Regions from separate parts of the Geodermatophilus sp. URMC 65 genome, predicted to be linked through region 2. Evidence: predicted binding sites of a transcription regulator. Region 2 holds the regulator's gene; the other holds the start of a gene.
The links. Region 2 encodes LexA, which represses DNA repair genes until DNA is damaged. Its sites were predicted from a motif close to TCGAACANNTGTTCGA; they were not measured.
Positions count from the first base shown of each region.

Region 1 (14,629 bases), 1.9 Mb from region 2:
CGGCCGCCGGACTTCGCCTTCTCCTTGTACTTCCAGTGCGCGGCGATGCCGTACTCGGCGGTGCGGTGCATGTCGTGCGTGCGGATCTGCAGCTCGACCGGCTTGCCCTGCGGCCCGATGACCGTCGTGTGCAGCGACTGGTACATGTTGAACTTCGGCATCGCGACGAAGTCCTTGAACCGGCCGGGCACAGGCTGCCAGTGCGCGTGCATGATGCCCAGCGCCGCGTAGCAGTCGCGCACCGAGTCGACCAGGATCCGGATGCCCACCAGGTCCCAGATGTCGGTGAAGTCGCGGCCGCGGACGATCATCTTCTGGTAGATCGAGTAGTAGTGCTTGGGCCGGCCGGTGACGACGGCCTCGATGCCCGCGGCCTTGAGCTGGTCGGTGACGGCGGCGGTGACCTCGGCCAGGTAGGTGTCGCGGGACGGCGCGCGCTCGGCGACCAGCCGCACGATCTCGTCGTAGCGCTTCGGGTAGAGGGTCGCGAAGGCGAGGTCCTCGAGCTCCCACTTGATGGTGTTCATGCCCAGCCGGTGGGCCAGCGGGGCGAGGATCTCCAGCGTCTCCCGCGCCTTCTTCTCCTGCTTCTCCGGCGGGAGGAAGCGCAGCGTGCGCATGTTGTGCAGCCGGTCGGCGAGCTTTATGACCAGCACCCGGGGGTCGCGGGCCATCGCCACGATCATCTTGCGAATCGTCTCGGCCTGCGCGGCGTCGCCGAGCTTGACCCGGTCGATCTTGGTGACGCCGTCGACCAGGTGCGCGACCTCCGGGCCGAACGCCTCGGTGATCGACTCCACGGTCTGCCCGGTGTCCTCGACGGTGTCGTGCAGCAGCGCGGCCACCAGCGTCGTGGTGTCCATGCCCAGCCCGGCCAGGATCGTGGCCACGGCCAACGGGTGGGTGATGTAGGGGTCGCCGCTCTTGCGCTTCTGCGTGGCGTGCGCGGCCTCGGCGACGTCGTAGGCCCGCTGCAGCAGCGCCAGGTCGGCCTTGGGGTGGCTCTGCCGGTGCAGCGCGGCCAGTGGCTCCAGCACCGGGCGGACCAGCCCGCTGCGCTGGCCGGCGACGATGCGGCGGGCCAGCCGGTCGCGGACCCGGCGCCGCGGTACGCCACCGTGGGTGTCGTGCTCGCCGGGGGGCTCGGTGCCCACGTCGTCCGGACGACGGACCGCCGGGCGGCTCGGCAGCGGCGGCCGGTCACCGTTGTCGGTCGTCCCGCTCCCGGCCGGAGGGGCCGGCGCCGCGTCGCCTGCCGGCAGGGCCGGCGCCGGATCCCCTGCCGGCCGGGCCGGCGCGTCGGGCCGCGCGGCAGCCACGTTGGTGGCGGCGTCGGGGCCCATGGCGACTCCTGCTCAGAGGTCAGTCGGGTGACCTTCCCCATGCTAGACGGGGAGGGGCCGCTCGCGACCCCACCTGGGGAGTCGTCTGGGTCTCAGGTCGTCCAGAGCGCGTGCACGGCGTGCGGGGCCAGCCGCTGCCGGCCGCCCAGCTCGGCCAGCTCGATGACCACCGAGACCGCCACGACGACCCCGCCGAGCGCCTCGATCAGCTGGACGCTGGCGCCCAGGGTGCCGCCGGTGGCCAGGACGTCGTCGACCAGGAGGACCCGCTGCCCCGGCGTGATCGAGTCCGTGTGCACCTCGAGGGTCGCGGTGCCGTACTCCAGGGTGTAGTCCGCCGAGAGCCGCTCGCGCGGAAGCTTGCCGGCCTTGCGGACCGGCACGACGCCGACGCCGGCCTCCAGCGCCACCGCGGCGGCGAGCAGGAAGCCGCGCGCCTCGACGCCGACGACGACGTCGTAGCCGGGGTCGCCGGTGCCCGGCGTGGCCAGGGCGGCGGCACGCGGGTCCACGAGGGACGGCGCGGCCAACCCCTCGACCATCCGGCGGAAGGCCGGCCCGTCGGCGAAGACCGGCGTCAGGTCGCGGAAGACGACCCCCGGCTGGGGGAAGTCCGCGATATCGACGGCGTGCGAGGCGATCAGCTCATCCAGCGGGGTGCTGTCCGCCGGGGCGCCGGCGCTCACCGGCGCTTCCGCCCGCCGGAGCGGCGGCCGGGCTGCTGGGGACGGGCACCGGGTCGCGGCGCGGCGGTCGCCCCGCTGCGGGCGGGCTGCCCCGTCCGCCCCGTGTCCGGGCGCACCGACTCCGGCGACTCGACCACCACGTCGGCCTGGACCGGTCCCAGGTCGTCCTCGCGCTCGGCGAGGGCGACCCCGGCCGCCCGGCGGGCCGTGCCGCCCGCGCGGCGGGCGCTGGCCACCGGGCCGGCCGCGGTCGGACGGCCGCCGCCCTGACGGGCCTGGGAGGCGCGACGGGCCAGCACCCGGCGGCGCAGCGCCTGCACCTCCGGCTCGCGCTCCTTGAGGTCGGCGACGATCGGCGTGGCCAGGAAGATCGACGAGTAGGCGCCCGCGGCCAGGCCGACGAACAGCACCAGCGCGAGGTCCTTGAGCGTCCCGACGCCGAGCAGCCCGGCGCCCACGAACAGCAGGCCGGCCACCGGGAGCAGCGCGATCACCGAGGTGTTGATCGAGCGCATCAGGGTCTGGTTGACCGCCAGGTTGGCCGCCTCGCCCCAGGTCATCCGCGCCGACCTGTCCAGGTCGCGCACGTTCTCGTCGACCTTGTCGAAGACCACGACGGTGTCGTAGAGCGAGAAGCCCAGGATGGTGAGGAAGCCGATCACCGTCGAGGGGGTGACCTCGAAGCCGATCAGCGCGTAGACGCCGGCGGTGACCACGATGTCGTGCAGCAGGGCCGCGATCGCGCCGACCGCCATCTTCGGCTGGAACCGCAGCGCCAGGAAGGCGATGACGGCCACCAGGAACACGGCCAGCGCGACGAGCGCCTGGTTGGTGATGTCCTGCCCCCACTCGGCGCTGACCGCCTCGGGGCTGACCTGGTTCGGCTGCACGCCGGCCGCCGCGGCGACGGCGTCCACGACCGCGCGCTCGGTGTCGTTGTCCAGCGCGCCGGTGCGCAGCAGCAGCGTGTTGCCGCCGACCACCTGCGCGGAGGCCACCTCGGCACCGGCGTCCTCGGCGGCGTCCTGCACCTCGGCGAGCTGCTCGGTGGAGCCCGGCAGCCGGAAGCTGTTGCCGCCGGCGAAGTCGATGCCGAAGTTGAAGCCCCGGACGACCATGGCGGCGATGCACAGCAGCACCACCACCGCGGTGATCCGGTAGATCAGCCGGCTGCGGCCCACGACGTCCAGACCGGCCTCGCCGTTGTAGAGCCGGTGCGACAGGGAGTCGCGGCGCCGCGGACGCCGGCCGGTCCCGCCCTCGCGGGGCAGGCCGGCCTCGTCCAGCGCGGTCTCGTCCGCGGCCGCGGCGGCGTCGGCGGTCGCGCTGCCGGCGGCCGCCGCCTCGTCGGCGTCGGTGCCCACCGGCAGCTCGTCGGCGTCCGGTCGGGGGTCGCGGCCGGTCATGCGTCGCTCCTGTCCTGCGCGGTGCGGCCGGTGCCGACGGCGACGAGCTCGCGCTCGGCGGCGGGACGACGTCCCGGAGCCGCGCGCGGGCGGTCGAGGCTGCCGCCCAGGCCGGAGAACCGGCTGCTCCCGAACGCGCGGTAGCGGGCCAGCACCGCCATCAGCGGGTGGGTGAAGAGGAAGACGACGACCAGGTCGAGCACCGTCGACATGCCCAGGGTGAACGCGAAGCCCTTCACGTCGCCGATCGCCAGCACGTAGAGGATCGCCGCGGCGAGGAAGCTGACCGCGTCGGCCGAGAGGATCGTGCGCCGGGCGCGGACCCAGGCCCGCGGGACCGCCGAGCGCAGCGTGCGGCCCTCGCGGATCTCGTCCTTGAGCCGTTCGAAGTAGACGACGAACGAGTCCGCGGTGATGCCCAGCGACACGATGAACCCGGCGATGCCGGCCAGGCTGAGCGTGAAGCCGATCTGCCGGCCCAGGACCACCAGGACGGCGTAGACGACCACCGCCGACAGCACGAGGCTGGCGATCATCACCAGGCCGAGCAGCCGGTAGTAGAGCAGCGCGTAGACGAAGACCAGGGCGATGCCGATGGCGCCCGCGATCAGGCCGGCCTCCAGCTGCTCGGCGCCCAGCTCGGTGGAGATCGACTGGGCGGTCGCCTGGGTGAAGGTCAGCGGCAGCGCGCCGTAGCGCAGCTGGTTGGCCAGCTCCTCGGCGCTCTCCTGGTCGAACGACCCGGTGATCGTGGTCGGGTTGCTGGTGATCGCCCCCTGGATGGTCGGGGCGGAGATCACCCGGCCGTCGAGGGTGAAGGCGACGTTGGAGCCGACGTTGGCCGCGGTGTAGGCCGCCCACGTGGCCTCGGCGTCGCGGTCGAAGTCCAGCAGCACGACCCACTCGCCGGTGGCCTGCTGGGTGCCGGCGCTGGCGTCGGAGACCTGGGTGCCCTCGATGATCGCCGGGCCGAGCAGGTACTTGGCCGACCCGTCCTCGGTGCACGCGGCGACGAAGCTCTCCGGCAGGTCCACCTCGGGGGTGGTGTCCTCAGGGTCGCAGGTCAGCGTGGCGTACTCGGCGGCGGCCTGCTCCTGCGTCACCGGCGGGGCGCCGGGCTCGGGCAGCGAGGGGTCGGCGACGGCGTCGTCGGAGGGCGCGGCGGGGGTGGTCGGGGTGGCCGGCTCGCTCGGTGCGGCGGAGTCGGCGGGCGCGGCCGGGTCCGTGGGCGCGGCGGAGTCGGTGGGCGCGGCGGGGTCGGTGGGTGCGGCGGGGTCGCTGGGTGTCGCAGAGTCGCTGGGTGCCGCGGACTCTCCGGCGGCCGGGGTCTCCTCGGCGGGCGGGGCGGCCGGCTCCGGGCCCTGGATGACCGGGCGGAAGCGCAACTGCGCGGTCTGGCCCAGCTCGCGCGCCTGCTCGCCGTCGTCCCCCGGGACGGAGATGACGATGTTCGAGTCGCCCTCGGTCACCACCTCGGCCTCCGCGACGCCGAGGCCGTTCACCCGCTGCTCGATGATCTGGCGGGCCAGCTCGAGCTCCGTGGGGTCCGGGGCCCGACCGTCGGGCGTGGCCGCGGCGAGGGTCACCGTCGTCCCGCCCCGCAGGTCGAGGCCGAGCTGCGGCGTGCGGGTGTCGCCCGTGAGGAAGACGAGGCCGTAGAGGACGGCGACGACGAGCAGGAAGGCGCCGAAGTACCGGCGCGCGGGCAGGGTGCGTTGGGCCACGGGGCGGCTCCGGGTCAGCGGGTGCGGTCGGCCGGGCCGCCGTCCGCGTCGTCCCCGGGGAACACCGTGCCGTCGGCAGCCGGACCGGCCACGGCGGGCTTGCGCACCTCGAGGACCGCCTGCCGGGCGAAGGTGACGACCACGCCGGGGGCGATCTCCAGGTCGACGGTGCCCTCACCGAGGGCTGCGACGGTGCCGTGCAGGCCGGCCGTCGTCATGACCGGCGTGCCCGGGGTCAGCGACTCCTGCAGCACCCGCTGCTGCTCCTGGACCTTCTTGCGCTGCCGCGCCGGGACGACGATGAGCAGCACGAAGGCCAGCACGAGGATGACGAGCGGGAACAACTCCACGACAGATGTGCCTCTCTACCGCGGCGTACCGGCCGCGGTGGGTGCGGCCCGGGACGGGACCGCTCGGGTGCGTCGGCTGCGGCGCGGGGCATCCGGGCGACCGTGCGGGACGCGCGCGGCGGCGCCGGACGAGTTGCGCGCCAGCGCTCCGCAGTCTAGGCGTCGAAGAGGGTCTCTGACGACGACCCCGGGGCCTGTGGGTCGGCTGTGACCCGACCGAGGGGGACGCCGCCGCGCGGCACGGGCTGGCCGAGGTGCTGCCAGGCCGCCTCGGTGGCCACCCGGCCGCGGGGCGTGCGGGCGAGCAGCCCGGCGCGGACCAGGAACGGCTCGCAGACCTCCTCCACGGTGTGCGGCTCCTCACCCACGGCCACCGCCAGCGTGGCGACGCCCACAGGCCCGCCGCCGAAGCGCATGACCAGCGCCTCCAGGACCGCACGGTCGAGCCGGTCCAGGCCCAGGTGGTCGACGTCGTAGAGGGCCAGCGCCGCCTCGGCGACCGCGCGGGTGACCCGGCCGTCGGCGCGCACCTCGGCGTAGTCGCGCACCCGGCGCAGCAGCCGGTTGGCGATGCGGGGCGTGCCCCGGGACCGGCCGGCGATCTCGGCCGAGCCGTCCGCGGTGAGCTCGACACCCAGCAGCGCGGCGCTGCGGGCCAGCACCCGCTCGAGCTCGGCCGGCTCGTAGAACTCCATCTGGCCGACGAAGCCGAAGCGGTCGCGCAGCGGCCCGGTGAGCAGGCCGGCGCGCGTGGTCGCACCGACCAGCGTGAACGGGTTGATCTCCAGCGGGATGGCGGTCGCCCCCGGCCCCTTGCCGACGACGACGTCGACCCGGAAGTCCTCCATCGCCATGTAGAGGAGCTCCTCGGCCGGACGGGCGATCCGGTGGATCTCGTCGATGAAGAGCACGTCGCCCGGCGCGAGGTTGGACAGCATCGCGGCCAGGTCGCCGGAGCGCTCGATGGCCGGGCCGCTGGTGATCTTCACCGACGTCCCCAGCTCGGAACCGATGATCAGCGCCAGGCTGGTCTTGCCCAGCCCGGGCGGGCCGGAGAGCAGCACGTGGTCCGGCGGACGGCCGCGCCGCTTGGCGCCCTCGAGGACCAGCTCCAGCTGGCGGGCCACCTTGGGCTGGCCGATAAAGTCGGCCAGCGAGTGCGGGCGCAGCGCCGACTCGACGACCCGCTCCTCGTCGCCGGCTCCCCCCGACACCGAGAAGTCGCGGGCCAGGCCCTCCGCCGGTTCCGCGGACAGCCCGCGGTCGAACGGGCCGCTCATGTCCGGCCCAGCAGCCGCAGCGCCTGGCGCAGCAGGACGGCGACCTCCACCGAGCCGGTCGCGGTGACCTGCTCGTCGGCCAGCGGGGCGAGCTGGACGATCGCCGCGTCGGCCTCCTTGCTGCTCCAGCCCAGCCCGACCAGGGCCGCGGTCAGCTGGTCACGCCACGGGGCGACCGGGGTGACGGCGGGCAGGCCCGCGGGCGCGGCCGCGCCGTCCAGCTGGGTGTCGACCGAGGTCGTCCCCAGCCGGTCGCGCAGCTCGAGGATCAGCCGCTCGGCGCCCTTCTTGCCGATGCCCGGCACCTGCATGAGCGCCTTGACGTCGGCCATCGACACCGCCCGGCGCACCTCGCGCGGCGGGTGGATGGCGAGCACGGCCTGGGCCAGCCGCGGGCCCACGCCGTTGGCCGTCTGCAGCAGCTCGAACAGCTGGCGCTCGTCGTCGTCAGCGAAGCCGTAGAGGGTGAGCGAGTCCTCCCGGACCACCAGGCTGGTCGCCAGCCGGGCGCTCTCGCCCACCTGCAGCCGGGCGATGGTGCCCGGGGTGCACTGCACCGCCAGGCCGATGCCGCCCACCTCGACCACCGCACCGTCCGGCGACACGGCGGCCACCCGGCCGTTCACACTCGCGATCACCGTCGCGCTCCCGTCGGCATCGGCACGCGGCCACGGTGGGGCACGCCGGGCAGCGGTGTGATCACCGGGACACCCCCTGCCAGCGCGGCAGCGTCCGCTGCACCACCGGCGCGCCGATCCCGCCGGCCAGGGCGGCGACCTCCAGCCGCTGCTGCGCCGGGCCGCGCCAGGCGTGGCAGACGGCCAGGGCCAGCGCGTCGGCGGCGTCGGCCGGCTTGGGCGGGGACGCCAGCCCCAGCACCCGGGTGACCATCAGCGTGACCTGCTCCTTGTCCGCGCGGCCGCTGCCGGAGATGGCGGCCTTGACCTCGCTGGGCGTGTGCCAGGCGACCGGCCGGTCGGCCTGCGCGGCGGCCAGCGCGGCCACGCCCGCGGCCTGCGCCGTCCCCGTGGCGGTGCCCTTGTTGTTCTGGGTGAAGACCCGCTCGATCGCCACGACGTCGGGCCGGTGCTCCCGCAGCAGCGCGGTGACGGCGGTGTGCAGCTCCAGCAGCCGCAGTTCCAGGTCGAGCTCCGCGGCGGTGCGCACGACCCCCACGCCGACGGCCGTCGGCCGCGCGCCGGGACGCCCGTCGACCACCCCCCACCCGCACCGGGTGAGGCCCGGGTCGATGCCGAGCACCCGCATGGAGCCGCCTCCTGACGTCAGCCGAACTGGTGTTCGACCCACGCTAACCCGTCCCACCGACGGGGACGGCCCCCGACACGCCCGGTCGGCCCCCGGCAGGGCCCCACCGCCGGCCCCGTCCAGGCACCACCCTGACCTCGCGGAGGGTGCGGAGGACGGGGTCCTCCCATGGTGGGGGGGCAGGGGCGCCTAGATCCTCTCGAGCACCTCGTCGGAGACGTCGTAGTTGGCGAAGACGTTCTGCACGTCGTCGCAGTCCTCCAGCGCGTCGATGAGCCGGAAGACCTTGCCCGCGGCCTCCTCGTCGAGCTCGACCGAGACGCTGGGCACGAAGCCGACGTCGGCGGAGTCGTAGTCGATGCCGGCGTCCTGCAGGGCGGTGCGCACCGCCACCAGGTCGGTCGGCTCGCACACGACCTCGAAGGTGTCGCCCTGGTCGCGCACCTCCTCGGCCCCGGCGTCCAGCACGGCCATGAGCACGGTGTCCTCGTCGACGGCGTCCGACCTCGGCACCACCACGACGCCCTTGCGGGAGAACAGGTAGGAGACCGAGCCGGGGTCGGCCATCGACCCGCCGTTGCGGGTCATCGCCGTGCGGACCTCCATGGCCGACCGGTTCTTGTTGTCGGTCAGGCACTCGACGAGGACGGCGACACCGCCGGCGGCGTAGCCCTCGTAGGTGATCGTCTGGTAGTCGACGCCACCGGCCTCGAGACCGGCACCGCGCTTCACCGCGCGGTCGATGTTGTCGTTCGGCACCGAGCTCTTCTTCGCCTTCTGGATGGCGTCGAACAGCGTCGGGTTGCCCGCCGGGTCACCGCCGCCGGTGCGCGCCGCGACCTCGATGTTCTTGATCAGCTTGGCGAAGAGCTTGCCACGCTTGGCGTCGATGCCGGCCTTCTTGTGCTTCGTCGTCGCCCACTTGGAGTGGCCGCTCATGAGTCCTCCTCGTTCCCGGCGCCGACGCCGGCCCTCTCGGCCAGGTGGCGGCGGACGATGTCGACGAACAGCGCGTGCACCCGGCGGTCCCCGGTGAGTTCGGGGTGGAAGCTGGTGGCCACCAGGTTCCCCTGGCGGACCGCGACGATCCTACCGTCGGCGGCTCCCCCGACGATCCGGCCGAGGACCTGCACGCCCTCCCCCGCCTCCTCGACCCACGGCGCCCGGATGAAGACCGCGTGCACCGGTCCGCCGGGCACGCCCTCGACCTCCACCTGCGACTCGAAGGAGTCGACCTGCCGGCCGAAGGCGTTGCGCCGCACCGTGACGTCCAGCCCGCCGACGGTGACCTGGTCGGGCGGGGCGTCCACCAGCCGGTCGGCCAGCATGATCATCCCGGCGCAGGAACCGTAGACCGGCAGCCCGCCGGCCACCGCTGCGCGCAGCGGTTCGAGCAGGCCGGACCGCGCGGCCAGCGTGGCCATCGTCGTCGACTCCCCGCCGGGGACGACGAGCGCGTCGACCGCGGCCAGCTCCTCGGGACGGCGGACGGCCACCGCCTCGGCACCCAGCTCCGGCAGCGTCGCGAGGTGCTCCCGGACGTCTCCCTGCAGGGCCAGCACACCGACGACGGGCTTCCTCGACACGAGGCACCAGGCTACGTACCCCGGCTCAGGGCCCGGCCGCCCGCCGAGAGCTCCAGGTCAGCAGCCGCTCCAACGGGCCGCGGCCCAGGCGCCACCGCCACACCGACGCCAGCGCCAGGGCGGTGAGGGTGAACCGCGCCCACAGGCCCCAGTCGTCGGAGGAGTCGGCCGCCAGCAGCCGGATGGCCACGATCTGCGCGGTGTAGACCGACAGCGCCAGCGCACCCACCGAGGCCATCGGGTACGTGACCCGCGGCAGCAGGTCGGCGACCACCAGGCACACCCCGATGACGGCGACCGCGACCCCGCCGGAGCCGACCACCTCGAACGGCGTCGACGTGTGCGGCTGGGCGCCGGCGAACCAGGCCGGGTCCCACGAGCCGGAGGCGCCGAACCCGGCCTCGATCCCGTCCAGGTCCTGCCCCGGTGCGAGCTGCCGGGTGCTCATCCAGCCGCCGAGGTAGCCCAGCACCGCGGCGCCGGTCCCGCCGGCGACCAGGCCCGCGCGCACCCGGGCCGCCCCCAGGTCCGACCGGCCGACCGCGAGCCCGACCAGCACGAAGGCCAGCCAGACCGCCGCCGGGTAGTAGCCGGTGAACAGCAGGAACGTGAAGGCGTCGCCCTCCCCGTCCAGCTCGGTGGCGTACTGCCCGACCTCGAGGGTGAGCGGCGGCGCGACCAGGGCGACGACCCCGGCGGCGAGCAGCAGGCGCGCGGGCGGCCAGCGCAGGAAGGGCAGCGCGAGGACGAAGAGCACCGCGTAGACGCCCAGGATGATCGCCACGAAGGTGTCGAGCAGCTCCAGGACGCCGCCGATCGCGAACACCCAGGCGGCGCGGACCAGGACGCGCGTGCGGGCCCGGGCGAGCTCCTGCCCGGTGGCCGGCGTCCGGCCGCCGGAGAGCAGCGCCACGGAGACGCCGGCCAGCGTGGCGAACAGGATCGACGACCGGCCGTCGACCACCGCACGCCAGGTGCCCGGGTCCCAGCCCAGCTCGCCCGTGGCGCCCAGGTGGGCGCCGAACATGCCGAGGACGGCGAGCCCGCGGGCGACGTCGACGCCGCCGATCCGCCGTCCCGACGCGGTCTCCCACGCCGGGACGGCGGGGGCGCGGGCGCCCTCGACGTCGTCCCGCTGCGCCGTCATGCGACCTCCTCCCTGGCGCTCGTCGGTCACATGCCGGGCCGTGCTGCGCCCCTGCGTGACCTCGCGAGCTCGGTCACGTGCTCACCAGCCGCGGGTGGCGTACCGCTCGCTCTCCGGCAGCGTGGCGACGTCGATCCCCACCATCGGCTCGCCGAGCCCGCGGGAGACCTTGGCGATCACGTCGGGGTCGTCGTGGAAGGTGGTCGCCTGCACGATGGCCGCGGCCCGCTGCGCCGGGTCGCCGGACTTGAAGATGCCCGAGCCGACGAAGACGCCCTCGGCGCCCAGCTGCATCATCATCGCTGCGTCGGCCGGGGTGGCGATGCCACCCGCGGTGAACAGCACGACCGGCAGCTTGCCCAGCCGGGCGACCTCGGCGACCAGGTCGTACGGGGCGCGCAGCTCCTTGGCGGCGACGAACAGCTCGGTCGCGTCGAGGGCGCCCAGCCGCCGGATGCCCGCACGGATGGCCCGCACGTGCCGCACGGCCTCGACCACGTTGCCGGTGCCGGCCTCGCCCTTGGAGCGGATCATCGCCGCGCCCTCGGCGACCCGCCGCAGCGCCTCACCCAGGTCGGTGGCGCCGCAGACGAACGGCACGGTGAACTCGCCCTTGGCGATGTGGTGCGCCTCGTCGGCCGGGGTGAGCACCTCGGACTCGTCGATGTAGTCGACCCCGAGGCTCTGCAGCACCTGCGCCTCGACGAAGTGGCCGATGCGGGCCTTGGCCATGACCGGGATGGAGACCGCGCCGATGATGCTCTGGACCATGTCCGGGTCGCTCATCCGCGCGATGCCGCCCTGGGCACGGATGTCGGCGGGTACCCGCTCGAGGGCCATGACGGCGACCGCGCCGGCGTCCTCGGCGATCCGGGCCTGCTCGGGGGTGACGACGTCCATGATGACGCCGCCCTTCAGCTGCTCGGCCATGCCGCGCTTGACGGCCTCGGTGCCGGTCGTGCCGGGGACGGTCGAGCTGTGCTCTGCCACGGGACTGCCTCGGTCTCGGACGTCGGGAGGGGCCCCCGATGCTACGGGCGCGCGCGGCCGCCCCCGGCGGCGCTGCCGGTGACCTCGCGCAGGTCGTCCTCGATGTCGAAGAACCGCGGCAGCGGCCGGGAGGCGTGCAGCCGCAGCAGGCTGGGCAGCCGGCGGGTGCGCAGCGCGGCGGTGTCGCGGACGGCGTCGTTGTAGAAGCGCCGGGCCAGCCCGAGCCGGGTCGCCGTCCCGTCGAGGTCCGCCCGCAGCGCGGTCGGCACGCCGGGGAGGTCGGCGGGCAGCTCGCGCAGCTCGCGGCCCAGGGCGTTCTCCGCCAGCTCGCGGTCGCCGGCCCGGGGCGCGCGGACCTCGCGGACGCAGGCCGCCAGCCGGGCGGCCCGCTCCTCCCCCACCGCGCCCGCGTGGTCGCGGGCGAGCTCGGCGGCCAGGGCGGCGCGCCGCGTCAGCTGGGTGTCCAGGGCCGTCCAGGCCCGATCGACCCGGGCCTCCAGCCGGCGCAGCCGGGTGAGCGTCCACGCCACCCAGGCGGCCAGCAGCAGGACGACGACGGCGGCGAGCAGCAGCCAGACGTCGGGGGTCACGACGGGTCAGGCTAGCGCTGCACCCACCGACGCAGGGCCGACCGAGCCGGTGCGTTGCCCGAGAGGGTGGCGAGGTCGGCCAGCCGGTCGTCGTCGGTCGCGGTGACCGCGCCGCTGCCGGGCAGCACGACGGTCTCGTAGACGGCGAGCACCCGGCGGGCCACCACCGACCAGTCGTACCCGGCGGCCACCCGGCGGCCGGTCCCGGACAGCCGCGCGCGGCGCCCGGGGTCGGCCAGCAGGTCGGAGAGGGCGCGGGCGAGGTCGCGGGCGTCGCCGCGGCGGACCAGGACACCGGCGGCGCCGTCCTCGAGCACCGCGGCGAAGGCGTCGAGGTCGCTGGCGACGACCGGCGCCCCGGCGGCGAGGGCCTCGATGAGCACGATGCCGAAGGACTCCCCCAGCAGGTTCGGCGCGCAGTACACGTCGACCGACCGCAGGAACGCCCCCTTCTCCGCCTCGGTGAGCTCGCCGAGCAGCGAGACGTGCGGTGCGAGGTCCTCGCCGAGTGTGTCTCGGACGGCGTCGGGGTCGCCGCGGCCGGCGATGAGCAGCTGCGCGCCGGGGTGCCGGCGGACGACGGTGCGCATCGCCTCCAGCAGCACCGGCAGGCCCTTGCGCGGCTCGTCGTAGCGGCCGAGGAAGCCGATGGTCGGCCCGTCGACGCCGCGGGTGTGGCCGGGCAGCGAGGGACCCTCCGCGAACGCCGCGACGTGCACGCCGTTGGGGATGATCACCGCGTCACCGCCGAGGTGCTCGACCTGCACCCGGCGGGCGAAGTCCGACACCGCGATGCGCCCGGCGATCTTCTCCAGCCAGGGCCGGACGAGCGGACCGAGGGCGGCCAGGGTCTTGGACCGGGTCGTGGCGGCGTGGAAGGTGGCCACGATCGGCCCCTCGGCCATCATGCACACCGACAGGCCCAGCGACGGCGACGCGGGGTCGTGCACGTGGACGACGTCGAAGTGCCCCTCGCGCAGCCAGCGGCGCACCCGGGTGGCGCTGACCGGGCCGAACTGGACGCTGGCCATCGAGCCGTTGTACGGGACGGGCACGGCGCGCCCGGCCCACGTCGCGTACTCGTCGGGCAGCGACTCCTCGCGCTCGGCCGGGGCGAGCACCTCGACGTGGTGTCCCATCCCGCGCAGCGTCTCGGCGAGGTCGCGCACGTGGTACTGCACCCCGCCGGGGACGTCCCACTGGTAGGGGCAGACCAGCCCGATGCGCATCAGGCGCGCTCCGTCCGAGGCGGGTCGGGCGGGACGTCGTCCCAGATCCGGCCGAGCACGTGCCAGTCCTCGGGGCGCTCGGCGAGGCCGGCGGTGAACGCGTCGGCCACGCCCTGCATCGCGGCGGGCACCCGGTCGCGGAGCCGTCCGGGCCCGCCGACCGGCACCTCGGGCCGGACGTCGAAGGCCCAGCCGCGGAGGGTGAACCGGCAGATCGCGGGGTGCAGCGCGGCGCCGGTCTGGGCCGCCAGCAGCGCCGGCCCCCCGGGCATGGTCGCCCGGCGGCCGAAGAACTCCACCGGCACGCCGCCGGCGCCCAGGTCGCGGTCGACCAGCAGGCAGACCCAGCCGCCACCGTCCAGCCACTCGCGCAGCACCGCCGAGCTCGGCCGCGGCCCCCCGGTGAGCGGCACCACCCGCATGCCCAGCGTCTCGCGGAACTCCAGGAACCGCCGGTAGAGCGACTCCGGCCGCAGCCGCTCGGCCACCGTCATGAAGGGCCCGCCCAGGAAGTCCACCAGCCACACGCCGGCGGCGTCCCAGTTGCCGCTGTGCGGCAGCGCGAACACCACGCCGCGGCCGTCGGCCCGGGCCCGCTCCATGTGCTCGACGCCGGAGCTCACGGTGTCGGCCACGATCCGCTCCCGGGACAGCCGCGGCAGCCGGAACGCCTCCTGCCAGTAGCGGGCGTAGGAGCGCACCCCCCGCGCGGTCAGCTCGTCCAGCGCGTCCTCGTCGAGCCGGCCGCCGGTCGCGACGCGCAGGTTGGCGCGCAGCTGGCGCACCCCGCGACCCTCTCGCGCGGCGGTCCAGCGGCCGGCGGCGTCGAAGGCGCCGCGGGCCACCGGCTCGGGCAGGGCCCGGACCGCGCCCCAGCCGGCGGCGTAGCCGAGGTCGGTCAGCTGCGCCGCGACCCGGGCGCGCAGCCCCGGCCGGCCGGGGACCAGCCGCAGCCCGGCCGCCGTCCCCCTCGGTCCCGTCCCCGCCGACCCGGCCGTCGCGGCGTCCGTCCCGGGCGCGTCGGTCACGGCA
Region 1 is NZ_CP199954.1:168,745-183,373, forward strand. Features, by position in the region: gene ACWIX7_RS00785 (RelA/SpoT family protein) at 1-1,343, opposite strand, end outside; gene ACWIX7_RS00790 (adenine phosphoribosyltransferase) at 1,436-2,029, opposite strand; gene secF (protein translocase subunit SecF) at 2,026-3,435, opposite strand; gene secD (protein translocase subunit SecD) at 3,432-5,159, opposite strand; gene yajC (preprotein translocase subunit YajC) at 5,174-5,509, opposite strand; gene ruvB (Holliday junction branch migration DNA helicase RuvB) at 5,665-6,789, opposite strand; gene ruvA (Holliday junction branch migration protein RuvA) at 6,786-7,427, opposite strand; gene ruvC (crossover junction endodeoxyribonuclease RuvC) at 7,489-8,055, opposite strand; gene ACWIX7_RS00825 (YebC/PmpR family DNA-binding transcriptional regulator) at 8,245-8,994, opposite strand; gene pdxT (pyridoxal 5'-phosphate synthase glutaminase subunit PdxT) at 8,991-9,641, opposite strand; gene ACWIX7_RS00835 (heparan-alpha-glucosaminide N-acetyltransferase domain-containing protein) at 9,667-10,788, opposite strand; gene pdxS (pyridoxal 5'-phosphate synthase lyase subunit PdxS) at 10,870-11,778, opposite strand; gene ACWIX7_RS00845 (hypothetical protein) at 11,820-12,368, opposite strand; gene ACWIX7_RS00850 (glycosyltransferase family 4 protein) at 12,380-13,597, opposite strand; gene ACWIX7_RS00855 (phosphatidylinositol mannoside acyltransferase) at 13,597-14,625, opposite strand; gene pgsA (phosphatidylinositol phosphate synthase) at 14,622-14,629, opposite strand, start outside.
Region 1: the regulator LexA is predicted to act here: its motif matches at 8,077-8,092, upstream of ruvC (crossover junction endodeoxyribonuclease RuvC).

Region 2 (14,629 bases):
GCGGGCTGCACCACATGGCCATCAGCGTCGCCCCCGAGCGCTGGTCCGAGCTGGTGCAGCGGCTCACCGACGCCGGCGTGGCACACGAGGTGCACAGCGGCGTCTCGGTCTACTTCCGCGACCCCGACGGCGCCCGCATCGAGCTCATCGCCGACCCGCTCGGCGAGATGTACGGCCACCAGGTGCTCTGATGAGCCTCAACCGGCTGCTCCCCGCCCAGCCCCAGCCGGAGATCGCGAGGTCGGCGACCCTGCTGGGCATCGTGCACGTCGGCGCCGGCGCGATCGTCTCCCAGGGCACCGTGGTGCGCTCGCACGACGAGTCGGTCTCCATCGGCAACCACTCCGCGGTCCTGGAGAACGGTGTCGTCGTGGGGACCCGCGAGCACCCCGTGCGGATCGGGCAGCGCACCGTCTTCGGCCACCGGGCGCAGGTCATCGGCGCGGCGGTCGGAGACCTCTGCGAGATCGGCAACGGCGCGATCCTCATGCCCGGCGCCCGGATCGGCGACGGGTGCATCCTCGGCGAGGGCACGCTCGTCCCGGCCGGGGCAGTCATCCCGCCGTCCACGGTGCTGGTCGGTCGCCCGCCACACGCCATCCGCAGCGCCACCGACGCCGACCGCGAACGCCTGGCGGTGCTCCGTGAGCACCAGACCGATCTCACCGACCACCCCGGCCACCGGCGGACCGCCGCCCTGCAGGCAGGAGCACACATGGGCACCCTCTACGCCTACCGCGACAGGGAACCCGTCCTCGGAGCGGGCACGGCGCTGTTCGACAGCGCAGAGATCACCGGCGACGTCGTGGTCGGTGACGACACCCTCATCGGCGCCGGCGTGAAGATCATCGGCGACTCGCACGGCCCGGTCCGCATCGGCTCGCGCGTCCAGATCCTGGAGAACGCCGTCCTCCACCTGCTCCCCGACAACGAGCTCGTCATCGAGGACGACGTCGTCATCGGGCCCGGCGCCATGATCCACGGTTGCCGCATCGGCCGCGGCAGCGTCGTCGAGCCCGCCGCGATCGTCTGCGACTGGAGCCGGGTGGGCGAGGAGTCCGTGGTCCGCGCCGGCGCCTGCGTCAAGCAGCGCGACACCCACCCGCCGCGCAGCGTCCTCGACGGGTTCCCCGCGCGAGCGGTCGACAGCCTCACCGAAGCCCCGGGCCGCCCCGGGTGGGCGCTGCCCTCCGACGCCGTCCACGTCATCCGCCGCATCGACCGCTGACGACTCGGCCCGCCGTCCCCGGTCGGCAGAGCCGGCCGGAACCACCCTGTGGAGCTCACATGACCTTCACGGCCGAGTACGACCGGCTGTTCATCGACGAGCAGAGCCCGGATGTCCACCGGTCGATGTCGGCCGTGGCGCCCGCGGTCACCGGCACGGCGGAGGCGGCGGGCTGGGACCAGCTGCTCGTCGAGCTGGTCGACATCCGCATCTCCCCGCTGAACGGCTGCGGCTTCTGCCTCGACCTGCACGTGCGCCGCGCCGTGGACAACGGCGAGACGCCGCAACGCCTCGCCGTCCGCCCGGCGTGGCGCGACGTCGACCTGTTCTCACCGACGGAGCAAGCGGCCCTGGCCCTCGCCGAGGGCATCACGATGCTGCCGGATCACCACACGGGAGCGCGAGCGCGCCCGCGCGCGCGAGCAGCTGACCGACGACCAGTTCTCGGCGATCAGCTGGATCACCATCACGATGATCGCCTTCAACCGGATCTCCGTCATCAGCGGGCATCCGGTGCGCCCGCGAGGTTGCTGACGGCGGGACGGACACGACTTCCCTGCCGAGGGGGAGGACCCGGTCGCTCCGGTCAGGGCCGCGGCAGGACGGTCAGGACCCGCATGACGTGGTCCCGGAACTCGGCCATGTAGTCCTTCAGGAAGTTCGCCGTCGACTCGTCGATGACCTCCCCGTCATCACGGAATCGCTCCGGGGAGTACGTGATGTAGGCCTCGGGTGCGGTCAGCTGGCGGGCGTTGCAGAAGCTGAGGACTCCCCGCAGGGACTGCTGGGCGAGCGCCGTCCCGATCGCGCCGATCGACGCCCCGATCACGCCGGCCGGGATGTGGTGGAAGGAGTTCTGCCCCCACGGCCGGGAGGCCCAGTCGATGGCGTTCTTCAGGGCGCCGGGGATGGAACGGTTGTACTCCGGGGTCACGAAGAGCACGGCGTCGGACCGGGCGATCGCCTCCTTGAGCGCCCTGGCCTCGGGCGGGTAGTCCGTGTCGTGGTCGGGGCTGTACAGCGGCAGGTTGCCGATCGGGATCTCGGTGAACTGGAGATCAGGCGGAGCCAGCCGGATCAACGCCCGGGACAGGATCCGGTTGATCGAGGTGGAGGACAGGCTCCCCACGAAGTAGCCGACCTGGTAGGTCCGCTGCGATTCACTCATTGCTTGCTCCCTCAGCGCGGTGGGATCGCCCACGCGTCCGGCGCTCGACGTCCTCGCCCACGAGTGGACGCTGCTGATCGTCCTCGCCCTGGAGCGCGGATCGCTGAGGTTCACCCGGCTGCGTTGCCAGGTCCCCGGGGTGACCTCACCAGCGCCCAGCCGAGGTGACGCCGCCTCCCACTCCTGCCCGCAGAGCGGGGATGCACTACCCGACCTCGGTGTCCCTCCTCCGAGCACATGCCGGGGGGCGGGCCGGCCCTGGTCCCGCCTCCACCTGCACACGTCAGCCGACGGTGCGCCCGTGACGATCCCGGGCCTTGAGCCGCACCGTCGGCAGCGCCGGCGCCGGCAGCGGGTCGGCGCTGCAACGCGCGACCCGGCCGAACCCGCCGTCCGGCCACCCAGTCCTCCCGGGCCTGCACGATCTCCCCGTGGGGGCGAAGCGGGCACGCCCGGGGCACAGCGGCTGCGCCTCGGCGGCCGCCTGGCTCGCTCACGTCGAGTGCACTTCCCCGGTAGGGCGCACCTGGAGACGCCACCGGCCCGGCCCTCAATGAGGAACCGGGCCGGTGGACGGACCCCGACGAGCCGAGGAAACGTCCCGCTGGCCGAGCCCGGGACATCGCTGTCCGAACTCAGGACATCGCTGCCCGACTCAGCGGGACCTCCCCTGACCGTTCACATCAGCTGCAGCCGCTGGTGGAGCCACAGCCCTCGCAGACGTAGCAGCTGCCGGCGGGGCGCATCTTCGTGCCGCAGGTCATGCACAGCGGCGCGTCGGTGGCGGTGCCGGTGACCAGCTCGAGCAGCTCGGCCGAGGAGTGGGCCTCCTTGACCGGCTCGGACTTCACCTCGGGCTTGGCCGGCCCCTCGGTCGGCGCCGAGCCGCGCAGCGCCTCGAGGTCGACCTCCTCCTCCTCGGCCACCGCGGGGGTCGACGCGGAGACGCCGTAGCCGGAGACCTGGGCGGCGCGCTCCTCGGCGCTGAAGATGCCGAGGTTGGCCCGCTTCTCCACCGGCAGGTGGTCCAGCGCCAGGCGACGGAAGATGTAGTCCATCACCGACTGGGCGATCCGGATGTCCGGGTCGTCGGTCATGCCGGCCGGCTCGAACCGCATGTTGGTGAACTTCTGGATGTAGGTCTCCAGCGGCACACCGTGCTGCAGCGCGATCGACAGCGAAATCGAGAAGGCGTCCATGACGCCGGCGAGGGTCGACCCCTGCTTGCCGAGCTTGAGGAACACCTCGCCGAGGCTGCCGTCCTCGTACATCCCGGCGGTCATGTAGCCCTCGGCGCCGGCGACGCTGAACGACGTCGTCATGCTCTGCCGCTTCTTCGGCAGCCGGCGGCGCACCGGCTGCGACGTCGCGGCAACCGGCGCGGCCTCGACCTTGGTGTCGGCCTTCTTGGCCCCCTTCTTGGAGGAGTGGGCATCGGACAGCGGCTGGCCGACCTTGCAGTTGTCGCGGTAGATCGCCAGTGCCTTGAGGCCGAGCTTCCAGCCCTGGAAGTAGATGTTCTCGACGTCCTCGACGGTCGCCGTCTCCGGCATGTTGACCGTCTTGCTGATGGCGCCGGAGATGAACGGCTGCACGGCGGCCATCATCCGGACGTGGCCCATCGGGGAGATGGCCCGCTCGCCCATCGCGCAGTCGAAGACCTCGTAGTGCTCCGGGCGCAGGCTCGGGGCGTCGACGACGTGCCCGTGCTCGGCGATGTACTCGACGATCGCCTCGATCTGCTCATCCTGGTAGCCCAGGCTGCGCAGCGCCCGCGGGACCGTCTGGTTGACGATCTGCATGGAGCCGCCGCCGACCAGCTTCTTGTACTTGACCAGCGAGAAGTCCGGCTCGATGCCGGTCGTGTCGCAGTCCATCATGAAGCCGATCGTGCCGGTGGGGGCCAGCACCGAGGCCTGCGCGTTGCGCCAGCCGAAGTCGGTGCCGATCTCCAGGCACGCCTGCCACTCGCCGGTCGCGGCCTTGAGCACGTCGGCGTCGTCGGCGCCGACCGGGCGGATGGCGTCGTTGGCCGCGGCGTGCTTGCGCATGACCCGGGCGTGGGCGTCGGCGTTGCGGGCGAAGCCCTCGTAGGCGCCGACGATGCCGGCCAGCTCCGCCGAGCGCCGGTAGGCGGTGCCGGTCATCAGCGAGGTGATCGCCGCGGCCAGGGTCTGGCCACCGCGCGAGTCGTACGCGTGGCCGGTGGCCATGAGCAGCGCGCCGAGGTTGGCGTAGCCGATGCCCAGCTGCCGGTAGGCGCGGGTGGTCTCACCGATCGGCTCGGTCGGGAAGTCGGCGAAGCAGATCGAGATGTCCATCGCGGTGATGACCAGCTCGACGGCCTTCACGAAGTTCCGGGTGTCGAACGTGCCGTCGTCCTTGAGGAACTTCATGAGGTTCAGCGACGCCAGGTTGCACGAGCTGTTGTCCAGGCTCATGTACTCCGAGCAGGGGTTGGACGCGTTGATCCGCCCGGTCTCGGGGTTGGTGTGCCAGTCGTTGATCGTGTCGTCGTACTGGATGCCCGGGTCGGCGCACTCCCAGGCGGCCTGGGTGACCTTGCGGAACAGCTCCTTGGCGTCGACGGTCTCGATCAGCGAGCCGTCGAGGCGGGCGCGCAGCCCGAAGTCCGTGCCGTCCTCGACCGCGCGCATGAACTCGTCGGAGACCCGGACGGAGTTGTTGGCGTTCTGGTACTGGACGCTGGTGATGTCCCTGCCGCCGAGGTCCATGTCGTACCCGGCGTCGCGCAGCGCGCGGATCTTGTCCTCCTCGCGCGCCTTGGTCTCGATGAACTCCTCGATGTCGGGGTGGTCGATGTCGAGGACGACCATCTTGGCCGCGCGGCGGGTGGCCCCACCGGACTTGATGGTGCCGGCGGAGGCATCGGCGCCACGCATGAAGCTGACCGGACCCGAGGCGGTGCCGCCCGAGGAGAGCAGCTCCTTGGAGGAGCGGATGCGGGAGAGGTTCAGGCCGGCGCCCGAGCCGCCCTTGAAGATCAGCCCCTCCTCCCGGTACCAGTTGAGGATCGAGTCCATCGTGTCGTCGACGGCGAGGATGAAGCAGGCGCTGACCTGCTGGGGCGCGCTCGTGCCGACGTTGAACCACACGGGGCTGTTGAAGCTGAAGTACTGGTGCAGCAGCATCCAGGTCAGCTCGTGCTCGAAGATCTCGGCGTCGCCCTCGCTGGCGAAGTAGCCGTGCTCACGGCCGGCCTGGCCGTAGGTCAGCACCACGCGGTCGATGAGCTGGCGCAGGCTGGTCTCGCGCTGCGGGGTGCCGACGGCGCCGCGGAAGTACTTCGTGGTGACGATGTTGGTGGCGTTGATGCTCCACTCGGCGGGGAACTCCACGCCGCGCTGCTCGAAGTTGATCGAGCCGTCCCGCCAGTTGGTCATGACGACGTCACGACGCTCCCAGGTCACCTCGTCGTACGGGTGCACCCCGGCGGTGGTGAAGACACGCTTGACCTTCAGGCCCTTCCCCCTGGTCGGCGCCTTGGCGGCGCGACGCGTACGGCCCGACAAGCGATCCTCGGTCTCGGTCACGGAGCTCTCCCTGTGTTGTGGGCGTTTCGGCGGCTGGGGAAGAGAGCCGCCCTCTTACTAGCGGGTGCTGCTGACAGTTCTGCTCAGACGGCGGTGGTCGTCATCGACCGGGTCCGCCGTCAGGGGCGGCCTGACCGCGCCCCCCACCCCGCCGGCGCGCCGGCGGGTCCTGCATGCCAGGCAGCGGCGGGGTGCCGGCGGCGATGTGCCGGGCCCGCAGCTCGGTGATCTCCTTCTCGAAGTCCTCGAGCGAGGTGAAGGCGCGGTAGACGCTTGCGAAGCGCAGATACGCGACCTCGTCCAGCTCTCGCAGCGGTCGGAGGATGGCCAGCCCCACCTCGTGGCTGGGGACCTCCGCCGCACCGGTGGCCCGGATGGCGTCCTCGACCTGCTGGGCGAGCTGCTGCAGCTGGTCCTCGTCGACCGGCCGTCCCTGGCAGGCCCGGCGGACGCCGGCCACCACCTTGCTGCGGTTGAACGGCTCGCTCACGCCGCTGCGCTTGACGACGGCGAGGACGGCCTCCTCCACCGTGGTGAACCGCCGACCGCACGCGGGACACGAGCGGCGGCGACGGGTGGTCGCCCCCTCGTCGGCCTCGCGCGAGTCGATGACGCGGCTGTCGGGGTTGTGGCAGAAGGGACAGCGCACGGCCGATCCCCTCCCCTCGCGACGCGCTCCGGCGCGGGTCCGCCCGGGCGTCGCGGCGACCGCGGGAGCGGCCGGAGCGACGGGCCCGGGAGACCGGCTGTGGACCTCCCTGGGGACATCCGGTGGACGTCGTGGGGAGTGCCTGAGGACGGCCTGTGGACGGACTTACATCGGTGCAACTACTAGATGTAGGGGAACCCTAGGTCCGGCTCCACTAGATCTGCAAGCCGAACGCCAGGCGCGTCGTCCGCCGAGATGACTTCGTGACCACCCGCGCACACTCGTCACACGCGCCCCGGGAACACGCCGGGGAACCTGCCGCAGCGGACGCGGGACGCGCCGGTCGGGCGCGACAGGACGACCGGGCCGGTCGGCGCAGGGGCGTCGCGCGCCGGGCGCGGGGACGCCGATCCGGACGCCTCGTGCGGGGTGTGAGGGGAGTCCCGTCTCAGGCGTGGAGGGCCTCGCCGGGCCGCCCGAGGCGGGGACGGGGGGCGCGGTCGCCGAGCCGCAGGGGGCGGGTCAGGCAGTCGGCCTCGATCGCGCGGGGCATGAGCACCGTGGCGTCACCCAGCTCCGGGCCCGACGCCTCCTCCGGCTGCTCCGCAGCGTCCGCCGCCCGGTGACGTCCGACCCGGTGCCGGCCGGCGGCCGCGCCCGCGGGGACGGCGGGCTGCTCGGCGGTCACGTCGCCGCCGTGGCGGCGGCGACGGCGACCGGTGGCCGGAGCCGACACGGGGAGGACGCCCGCCACCCGCTGCTCACGGGCGGCGGCCTCGCTCAGCGACAGCAGCGGGGCGGCCGCGGCGCCGGGCAGCAGCTCCTCGCCGAGACCCGAGAAGGGGTCGAGCCCGCTGTCCGGCACCAGCACCGGCCGGCTCTCCGGCAGGCGCACCTCGGGCAGGTCGATCCAGGTCTCCCGGTCGGCGCCGGCCACGGTCACCCGCACCCACACCTGGCACGCGCCCTGACCGTCGTGCCGCCACCCCAGCAGCGAACCCGGCCACCAAGCGCCCTCGACGAACACCTCGCAGCGCTGCGACTGCTGCGTGAAGACGGCGGCCCGGTTGTCTGAGATCGCTGACACGGAGCTGACCGTAAACGGGCTGTCAGCCACAGAGTGCCAGCGACTCGGCACGACGGGTTGACGAACCTGGCCGCCACCTCTTGTCGCTCCTCGACCGCCCCCCTGCCGCGGGCGACCGCGCGACTCAGGGCAGCTCGAGGACCTGGCCGGGGACGAGGGCCGAACCCTCGAGGCCGTTGAGCTCCTCGATGGCGTCGACCACCGTGCGCACGTCCTGGTCGGCACCGGCCGCCTCCCCGGCGATCGACCACACCGTGTCGCCGGGCTCCACCACCACGCTCCGCTCGCCGGCCAGCTGCAGTCCACCGTCGCCCGCACCCCCGACGAGCGAGCCGAGCGCGACGGCGCCGACGAAGGCCAGGGCGAGCACCAGCCGGCGCCCTCTGCAGGTCAGGCGCAGCCGTGGGACGGCAGCCCCCTCCGGGGTGGCGCACCCCCCGCGCACCGCTCGGGACGGCACCGCGCGCGACGCGGTCGGCCGGCCAGCCGAGGACGCCGGCTCCCGGCGACCGGGGGCCCGGCCGGCGCCCCGGGCCGAGGGAGCCGGGTCCGCGGTGCGCGGCTCCGGGCCCACCGGGCGGTCGGGCACCGGCCGCAGGTGGCCGGCGACACGGGGACCGGTCCCGGTCGGACCCGACGCAGCAGGCGTCCGCGGGGCGTGCCCGGACGCAGCCGCCGTCCGGGCGGGGCGCCCGGACTCGGCCGCACGCCCGTCGTCCACCGACCCGAGCAACGGACGCCACGGGACCTGGACCGTCGCGTCGAACTCCAGCACAGCCTGCCGCACGCTCGTCATGACCACTCCTCCTCCGACGCCCCGCTCGCTCGAACGCACGTTCGATCGAACGCCTGTGCGATGTCTACCGCATCCCGCCGACGAGGTCGACCCGACACCGCACGTCGGCTTCGAACACACGTTTGAAGTCCCGGCTCCGAGGCGCTACCGTCCGGAGCAGCACCCGTCCGCCGTCGCCGCGAGGGCGCCGGCGGGTCGGGGCCGGCGGCGGCCCCACGCAGTGGAGCCGGCCCGGTCCGGCTCCCGGGCGGGCGCAGGACGACAGGGCCGTGGCGACACGGCCGGCGAGGAGGAGACGTGGCGGGCACGAGCGGGACGTCGGGCGGCGGTGTCCGGGGCGGAGGCGGCTCGTCGCGGCGCGCGTCCGGGAGCCGGACCGCCGCACCGGAGGGCGCCGGGACGGCGTCGGTGCGCACCTTCCCCGACCGGGGCGAGAGCGGCGACGGGCTCACCCAGCGGCAGCGGCGGGTCCTCGAGGTGATCCGCGACTCGATCGAGCGGCGCGGCTACCCGCCCTCGGTGCGCGAGATCGGCGAGGCGGTGGGGCTGTCCTCGGCCTCCTCGGTGGCCCACCAGCTCAGCGTGCTGCAGAAGAAGGGCTGGCTGCGCCGCGACCCCAACCGCCCGCGCGCGCTCGACGTCCGCCTCCCCGGCGACACCCCCGGCGCGCCCGCGCCCGCGGTGGTGGCCCCCGCCGGCGCCGAGGAGACCCCTGCCCCCACCTACGTCCCGCTCGTCGGCCGGATCGCCGCCGGTGGCCCCGTGCTGGCCGAGCAGGCGGTCGAGGACGTCTTCCCGCTCCCCCGCGAGCTGGTCGGCGAGGGCACGCTGTTCATGCTCAAGGTCACCGGTGACTCGATGGTCGAGGCGGCCATCTGCGACGGCGACTGGGTCGTCGTGCGCCAGCAGCCGACCGCGGAGAACGGCGAGATCGTCGCCGCCATGATCGACGGCGAGGCGACGGTGAAGACCTACAAGCGGCGCGACGGGCACGTGTGGCTGCTGCCGCACAACCCCGCGTACGAGCCCATCCCGGGGGACGACGCCACCGTGCTCGGCCGCGTCGTCACGGTGCTCCGCCGGGTCTGAGCCGGTCCCGCCGGCGCGGTCACGGCCGCGCCGGCGGCCGGGTGCACCGCCGGCCTGTCGGCCGCGCCGTACGCAGGCCCCGGCCGGAGCACCGTAATGTGGAACGAGGGCCGAGACCTCAGTCGCGCCGGCGCACCAGCTTGCCCCCGAGCCAGACGAGCACGCCGGCCACGACGGCGGCAGCGACCGCCGCCGCGACCGGGGGCGGTCCGTCGTCGCCGGACAGCAGGCCGGAGACCATGCCGTCCGCGGCCGCCGCTGACGACGAGGGTGCCGCCTCGGCCGGCAACGGCACCACGGTGACGTCGCTGACCAGCCCCTCCCCGGCGACGACGAGCGCCGCGGAGTCCCCGGTGAAGCTGATCGCCTCGCCCTGGGGCGCCTCGGGCAGGGCGACCCGGCGGGGCTCCCCCGCCAACGCACCGGCCACGTCCGAGCCGGTCAGCGGCCAGACGTAGGCGTCGGTGTAGGTGCGCAGCGCGATCCAGCGCTCGTCGGGCGAGACCGCACCGCCGGTGACCATCAGCTGACCGGCGCGGCCGACCGGGCCGCCCGGCGTCCCGGTGAGCACGAACTCCACCCGGCCGACCTCGGTGAGGCCGACCGTGCCGTCCTCCACGAGCGCCGAGACCGGCCGGTACACCTCGCTGGCGCCCAGCACCTCCTTGGTCACCAGGTACGGCGTCCCGTCGGGGGCGAGCAGCAGCGCCTCGACGTCCCGCGGGCCGTCGGGGTACGCCAGCCGGTAGACCGAGCTGCTGCCGTCGGCGTGCAGGGCCAGCAGCGCGACCGTCGTCCGGGTGCCGGTGTTGTCGCCGGTGTCGGCGAGCCAGACGGTCCCGTCGACCGCCGGCGCCATGTCCTCGGGGTCGAAGGGGTCCACCGCCGCGGAGCGCACGGTGACCACCGCGCAGGTCCCGTCCAGCACGTAGACGTCGAGGGAGTCGCCGCCGTCGTTGTGCACCAGCATCCGGTCGCCCACCTCGACCAGCCCGGAGACCTCCGGCAGCCGGGGGTCGGTGAGCTGGCAGCGCGTCGCGGGTGCGGGCTGGTCGACCGGTGCGGCGGACGCGGGCAGGGCGGGCCCGAGGCCGAGCATCAGCGCGAGGCCGGTCCCGGCCGCCAGACGCCGCCCCCTGGCTCCGCTACGCGGACGACCGGCCAGCTCGGGCACCGACCCAGCGTGACACCAGGACCGCGTCGAGCAGGTGAACCACGCCCAACAGCAGGATGCCGACGGCCGCTCCGACCACGGCGTCGGTGACCCAGTGGAAGTCGAGGGACACCATGGCCACACCGGTGGCCACCGGGCCGGCGATGCTGAGCACCCGGGCGGTCCGCTGCACCCACGCCGCGAGTCGGTACTGCACCACCTGCCAGCGGGCGACCCCCCACATGAGCACGGCGTTGGCGACGTGCCCGGAGGGGTAGGAGGCGCCGTCCCGGTGGAAGAACGACCCGGGGTAGGCCGGGGCCGTCCGGCCCGTTCCGTACTTGAACGAGTAGACGACGACGGTGAGCAGCACCAGCGCCAGCAGCACCCGCACCAGCGGGAGGACGGTGCGGAACCGCCACCCGAGGTAGCCGACCAACCCGGCCAGGACGATCAGGATGAAGCCGCGCCCGCCGAGCTGCGTCACCGCCCACACCGGCCAGTAGGCGGCCGAGTCCTTCAGGTCCCAAGCGCTGACCACCTCCGAGACCCGCAGGTCCATCCGCTCGAGCACGCCGCGGCCGAGCAGGTCGACGGTGACCACGACGGCGACCACCAGGGCGGCTCCCAGGAGCCACCGCGACGGGCGGCCGGCCGGGACCTCAGCGTCCGAGGCGTCCGGCGGGGAGGTCCCCGGACGCCGCCGCACCGCGCCGCTGGTCACGCCGGTCACGGTACCGGGCCGTGACCTGACCGTGACCTCGCTCGCCGGGGGGCGGGTCAGGCGACCGGCGCCGCGAACCCCTCGAGGGCGGCGGCCAGGCCGCCGTCGACCCGGGCGCTGAGCCGCGTGCCCCCGGCCTCGTGGGTCTCCTTCAGCACCTCGCCGTCCCGGTGCACCCGGGCCACCAGGTCGCCGCGGTCGTAGGGCACCAGCACGTCGACCTCGACGTCGGGGTGCGGCAGCCGGGCGGCCACGACCTCGCGCAGCCGCTCGAGGCCGGCGCCCGTGCGGGCCGACACCCACACCGCACCCGGCAGGGCCCGGCGCAGGGTGAGGACGTCCTCCTCGCTCATCGCGTCCACCTTGTTGACGACGATGAGCTCCGGGACCGACGCGGCCTCGATCTCGCCCAGGACCACGCGCACCGCCTCGATCTGCCCCAGCGGGTCGGGATCGGAGCCGTCGACGACGTGCAGCAGCAGGTCGGCGGCGGCCACCTCCTCCAGCGTCGACCGGAACGCGTCGACCAGCTGGTGCGGCAGGTGCCGCACGAAGCCGACGGTGTCGGTGAGCGTGTACTCGCGGCCGTCCGGGGACTGCGCGCGGCGCACCGTCGGGTCCAGGGTCGCGAACAGCGCGTTCTCGACCAGCACGCCGGCGCCGGTCAGCCGGTTGAGCAGGCTGGACTTGCCGGCGTTGGTGTACCCGGCGATCGCCACGCTCGGGACGGCGTTGCGCCCGCGCGACGAGCGCTGGGTCGCCCGTGCGGTCGCCATGCCGGCGATCTCCCGGCGCAGCTTGCTCACCCGCGCGCGGATCCGCCGCCGGTCGGTCTCGATCTTGGTCTCACCGGGGCCGCGGGTGCCGATGCCGCCACCGCCGGCGACACGACCACCGGCCTGCCGGGACAGCGACTCACCCCAGCCGCGCAGCCGCGGCAGCATGTACTGCATCTGCGCCAGCTCGACCTGCGCCTTGCCCTCCCGGCTGGAGGCGTGCTGGGCGAAGATGTCGAGGATCAGCGCGGTCCGGTCGACGACCTTGACCTTGAGGATCCTCTCCAGCGCGTTGAGCTGGCCCGGGGTCAGCTCGCCGTCGCAGATCACGGTGTCGGCGCCGGCGGCCGCGACGATGTCGCGGATCTCGGCGGCCTTGCCGGACCCGACGTAGGTGCCGGCGTCGGGCTTGTCGCGCCGCTGGCTCACCGCCTCCAGGACCTGCGAGCCCGCGGTCTCGGCCAGCGCGGCCAGCTCGGCCAGCGAGCGGTCGGCGTCGGCCTGGGTGCCCTCGGTCCAGACCCCGACCAGCACGACGCGCTCGAGGCGCAGCTGGCGGTACTCGACCTCGGTGACGTCGGCGAGCTCGGTGGACAGGCCGGCGACGCGGCGCAGCGCACCGCGCGCCTCGAGCGCGTAGGAGCCGGTCGTGTCCTCCGGCTCGTCTCGTCCCCCGTCGGGACGGGGCGGCTCCTCGGTGCGTGCCGGCGCGGCCCGCAGGGCCCGCTCCTCGGCCTCGGCGAGCACGGCGCGGTTCTGTGCTGTCGTCATCGTCTCCAGCGTCGCAGACCCCAGCACCTGGGGCATCTGAGTTGTCATCGACTCTTCCAACACCGCGGGCGCGGCGGACCATCCCGGCACGCGTGGCCGGGTCGCGACCGGGTAGGGCCGGACGACGACCGACACTCCGAGGAGGCCAGAGATGAGCGAGACGGGAAGCAGCGCGGCCGGCGCGGACGAGGAGCTCGACGACCCGGGCCGGGACCCCAAGGGCCTCAACCCGCCGCGCAACCCGCTGTCCGGCGGCCTGGGCAGCACGACCGGCGGACCGGACCAGGACAGCGGCCGCGGTGAGCCGGAGGGCAGCCCCGGCATCGCCGGCCAGTCGATGGTGCCGGAGTCCCCGGAGGAGACCGAGAACACCCGGTAGAAAGAGGGCCCTCCTGCACCCCACCACTCGCAGGCTCGCGGCGGGACCCTGCAGGAGGGCCGTTCCAGCACGTCACCGGTGGCCGTTCCCGGGAGTCACCTGGCCCGGAGCCACTCCGGCGTGAGCTCGCCGGCCGCCACCACGACCGCGGGACCGGACAGCACCGTCGTCCGCTCGTCGACGGTCACGCCGAGCCGGCCGCCGGGGACGTCGACGGTCACCGTGCCGGTCGCCGCGCCGGCGGCCTCCAGGGCCGTCCAGGCCGCGGCGCAGGCGCCCGTACCGCACGAGCGGGTCTCCCCCACCCCGCGCTCGGACACCCGCAGCCGCACGTGCCGGCCGGCCTCGACGACGTTGACGAACTCGACGTTCACGCCGTCGGGGAACAGCTGGGCGTCGACCGTCGGCGCCGTCGTGAGGTCGAGGGTGTCGACGTCGACGTCGGTGAGGCAGGCCAGGTGCGGGTTGCCCATCGAGACCGCGCGGCCGGGGAACGTCGTGCTCCCGAGCTCGGCGGTGCCGGCGCCGAACGGCCGGGCCGGCCCCATGTCCACCCAGTAGCCGCCGTCGGCCGCGGCCCCCACCCGGCGCGGGCCGCCGCGGGTGCCGACCCAGATGCCGTCGGCGCAGGCGCCCCGCCCGACCAGGCCCTCGGTGACGAGCACGTGCAGGAACAGCCGGACGCCGTTGCCGCACATCTCGGCGGTGGAGCCGTCGGCGTTGCGGTGGTCCATGAACCACTCGCACTGCCCCAGCGCCTCGCCGAGCACGGCCGGGGCGTCGGGCACGTGCACGCTGCGGACGACGCGCAGCACGCCGTCCCCGCCGAGACCGGCGCGGCGCTCGCACAACCGCCGGACCATCGCCGCGTCCAGCCGGTCCTCCGGCCAGCCGGTGCCGTCGGGGTCGGGCAGGACGACGAAGTCGTTCTCCGTGCCGTGGCCGATCAGCACCCGGTGCGCACTCACGGGCCCTCCTCGCTGGCGCTCGTCGGCCACGTCCGTGGCCCAGCTGTACCCCTGCGTGAGCTCGCGGGCTCGCTCACCGGTCCAGGGTACGAGCGGTGATCACCCCGAGGGCGGCCTCCACCAGGTCGGGCCGGGCGGCGTCGAGCCAGGTGGTCGCGGGGTCCCGACGGAACCACGAGCGCTGGCGGCGCACGAAGCGGCGGGTGGTCGACACCGTGCGCTCGCGTGCCTCCTCGGGGGTGAGGGCGCCGTCGAGCTGGGCCAGCACCTGGGCGTAGCCCAGCGCC
Region 2 is NZ_CP199954.1:4,008,966-4,023,594, reverse strand. Features, by position in the region: gene ACWIX7_RS19485 (VOC family protein) at 1-191, shown strand, start outside; gene ACWIX7_RS19480 (DapH/DapD/GlmU-related protein) at 191-1,228, shown strand; gene ACWIX7_RS19475 (carboxymuconolactone decarboxylase family protein) at 1,288-1,875, shown strand; gene ACWIX7_RS19470 (NADPH-dependent FMN reductase) at 1,815-2,396, opposite strand; gene ACWIX7_RS19465 (vitamin B12-dependent ribonucleotide reductase) at 3,080-5,950, opposite strand; gene nrdR (transcriptional regulator NrdR) at 6,051-6,599, opposite strand; gene ACWIX7_RS19455 (hypothetical protein) at 7,048-7,686, opposite strand; gene ACWIX7_RS19450 (LysM peptidoglycan-binding domain-containing protein) at 7,811-8,482, opposite strand; gene lexA (transcriptional repressor LexA) at 8,780-9,571, shown strand; gene ACWIX7_RS19440 (hypothetical protein) at 9,690-10,670, opposite strand; gene ACWIX7_RS19435 (phosphatase PAP2 family protein) at 10,717-11,448, opposite strand; gene hflX (GTPase HflX) at 11,505-12,995, opposite strand; gene ACWIX7_RS19425 (hypothetical protein) at 13,147-13,374, shown strand; gene dapF (diaminopimelate epimerase) at 13,470-14,342, opposite strand; gene miaA (tRNA (adenosine(37)-N6)-dimethylallyltransferase MiaA) at 14,416-14,629, opposite strand, start outside.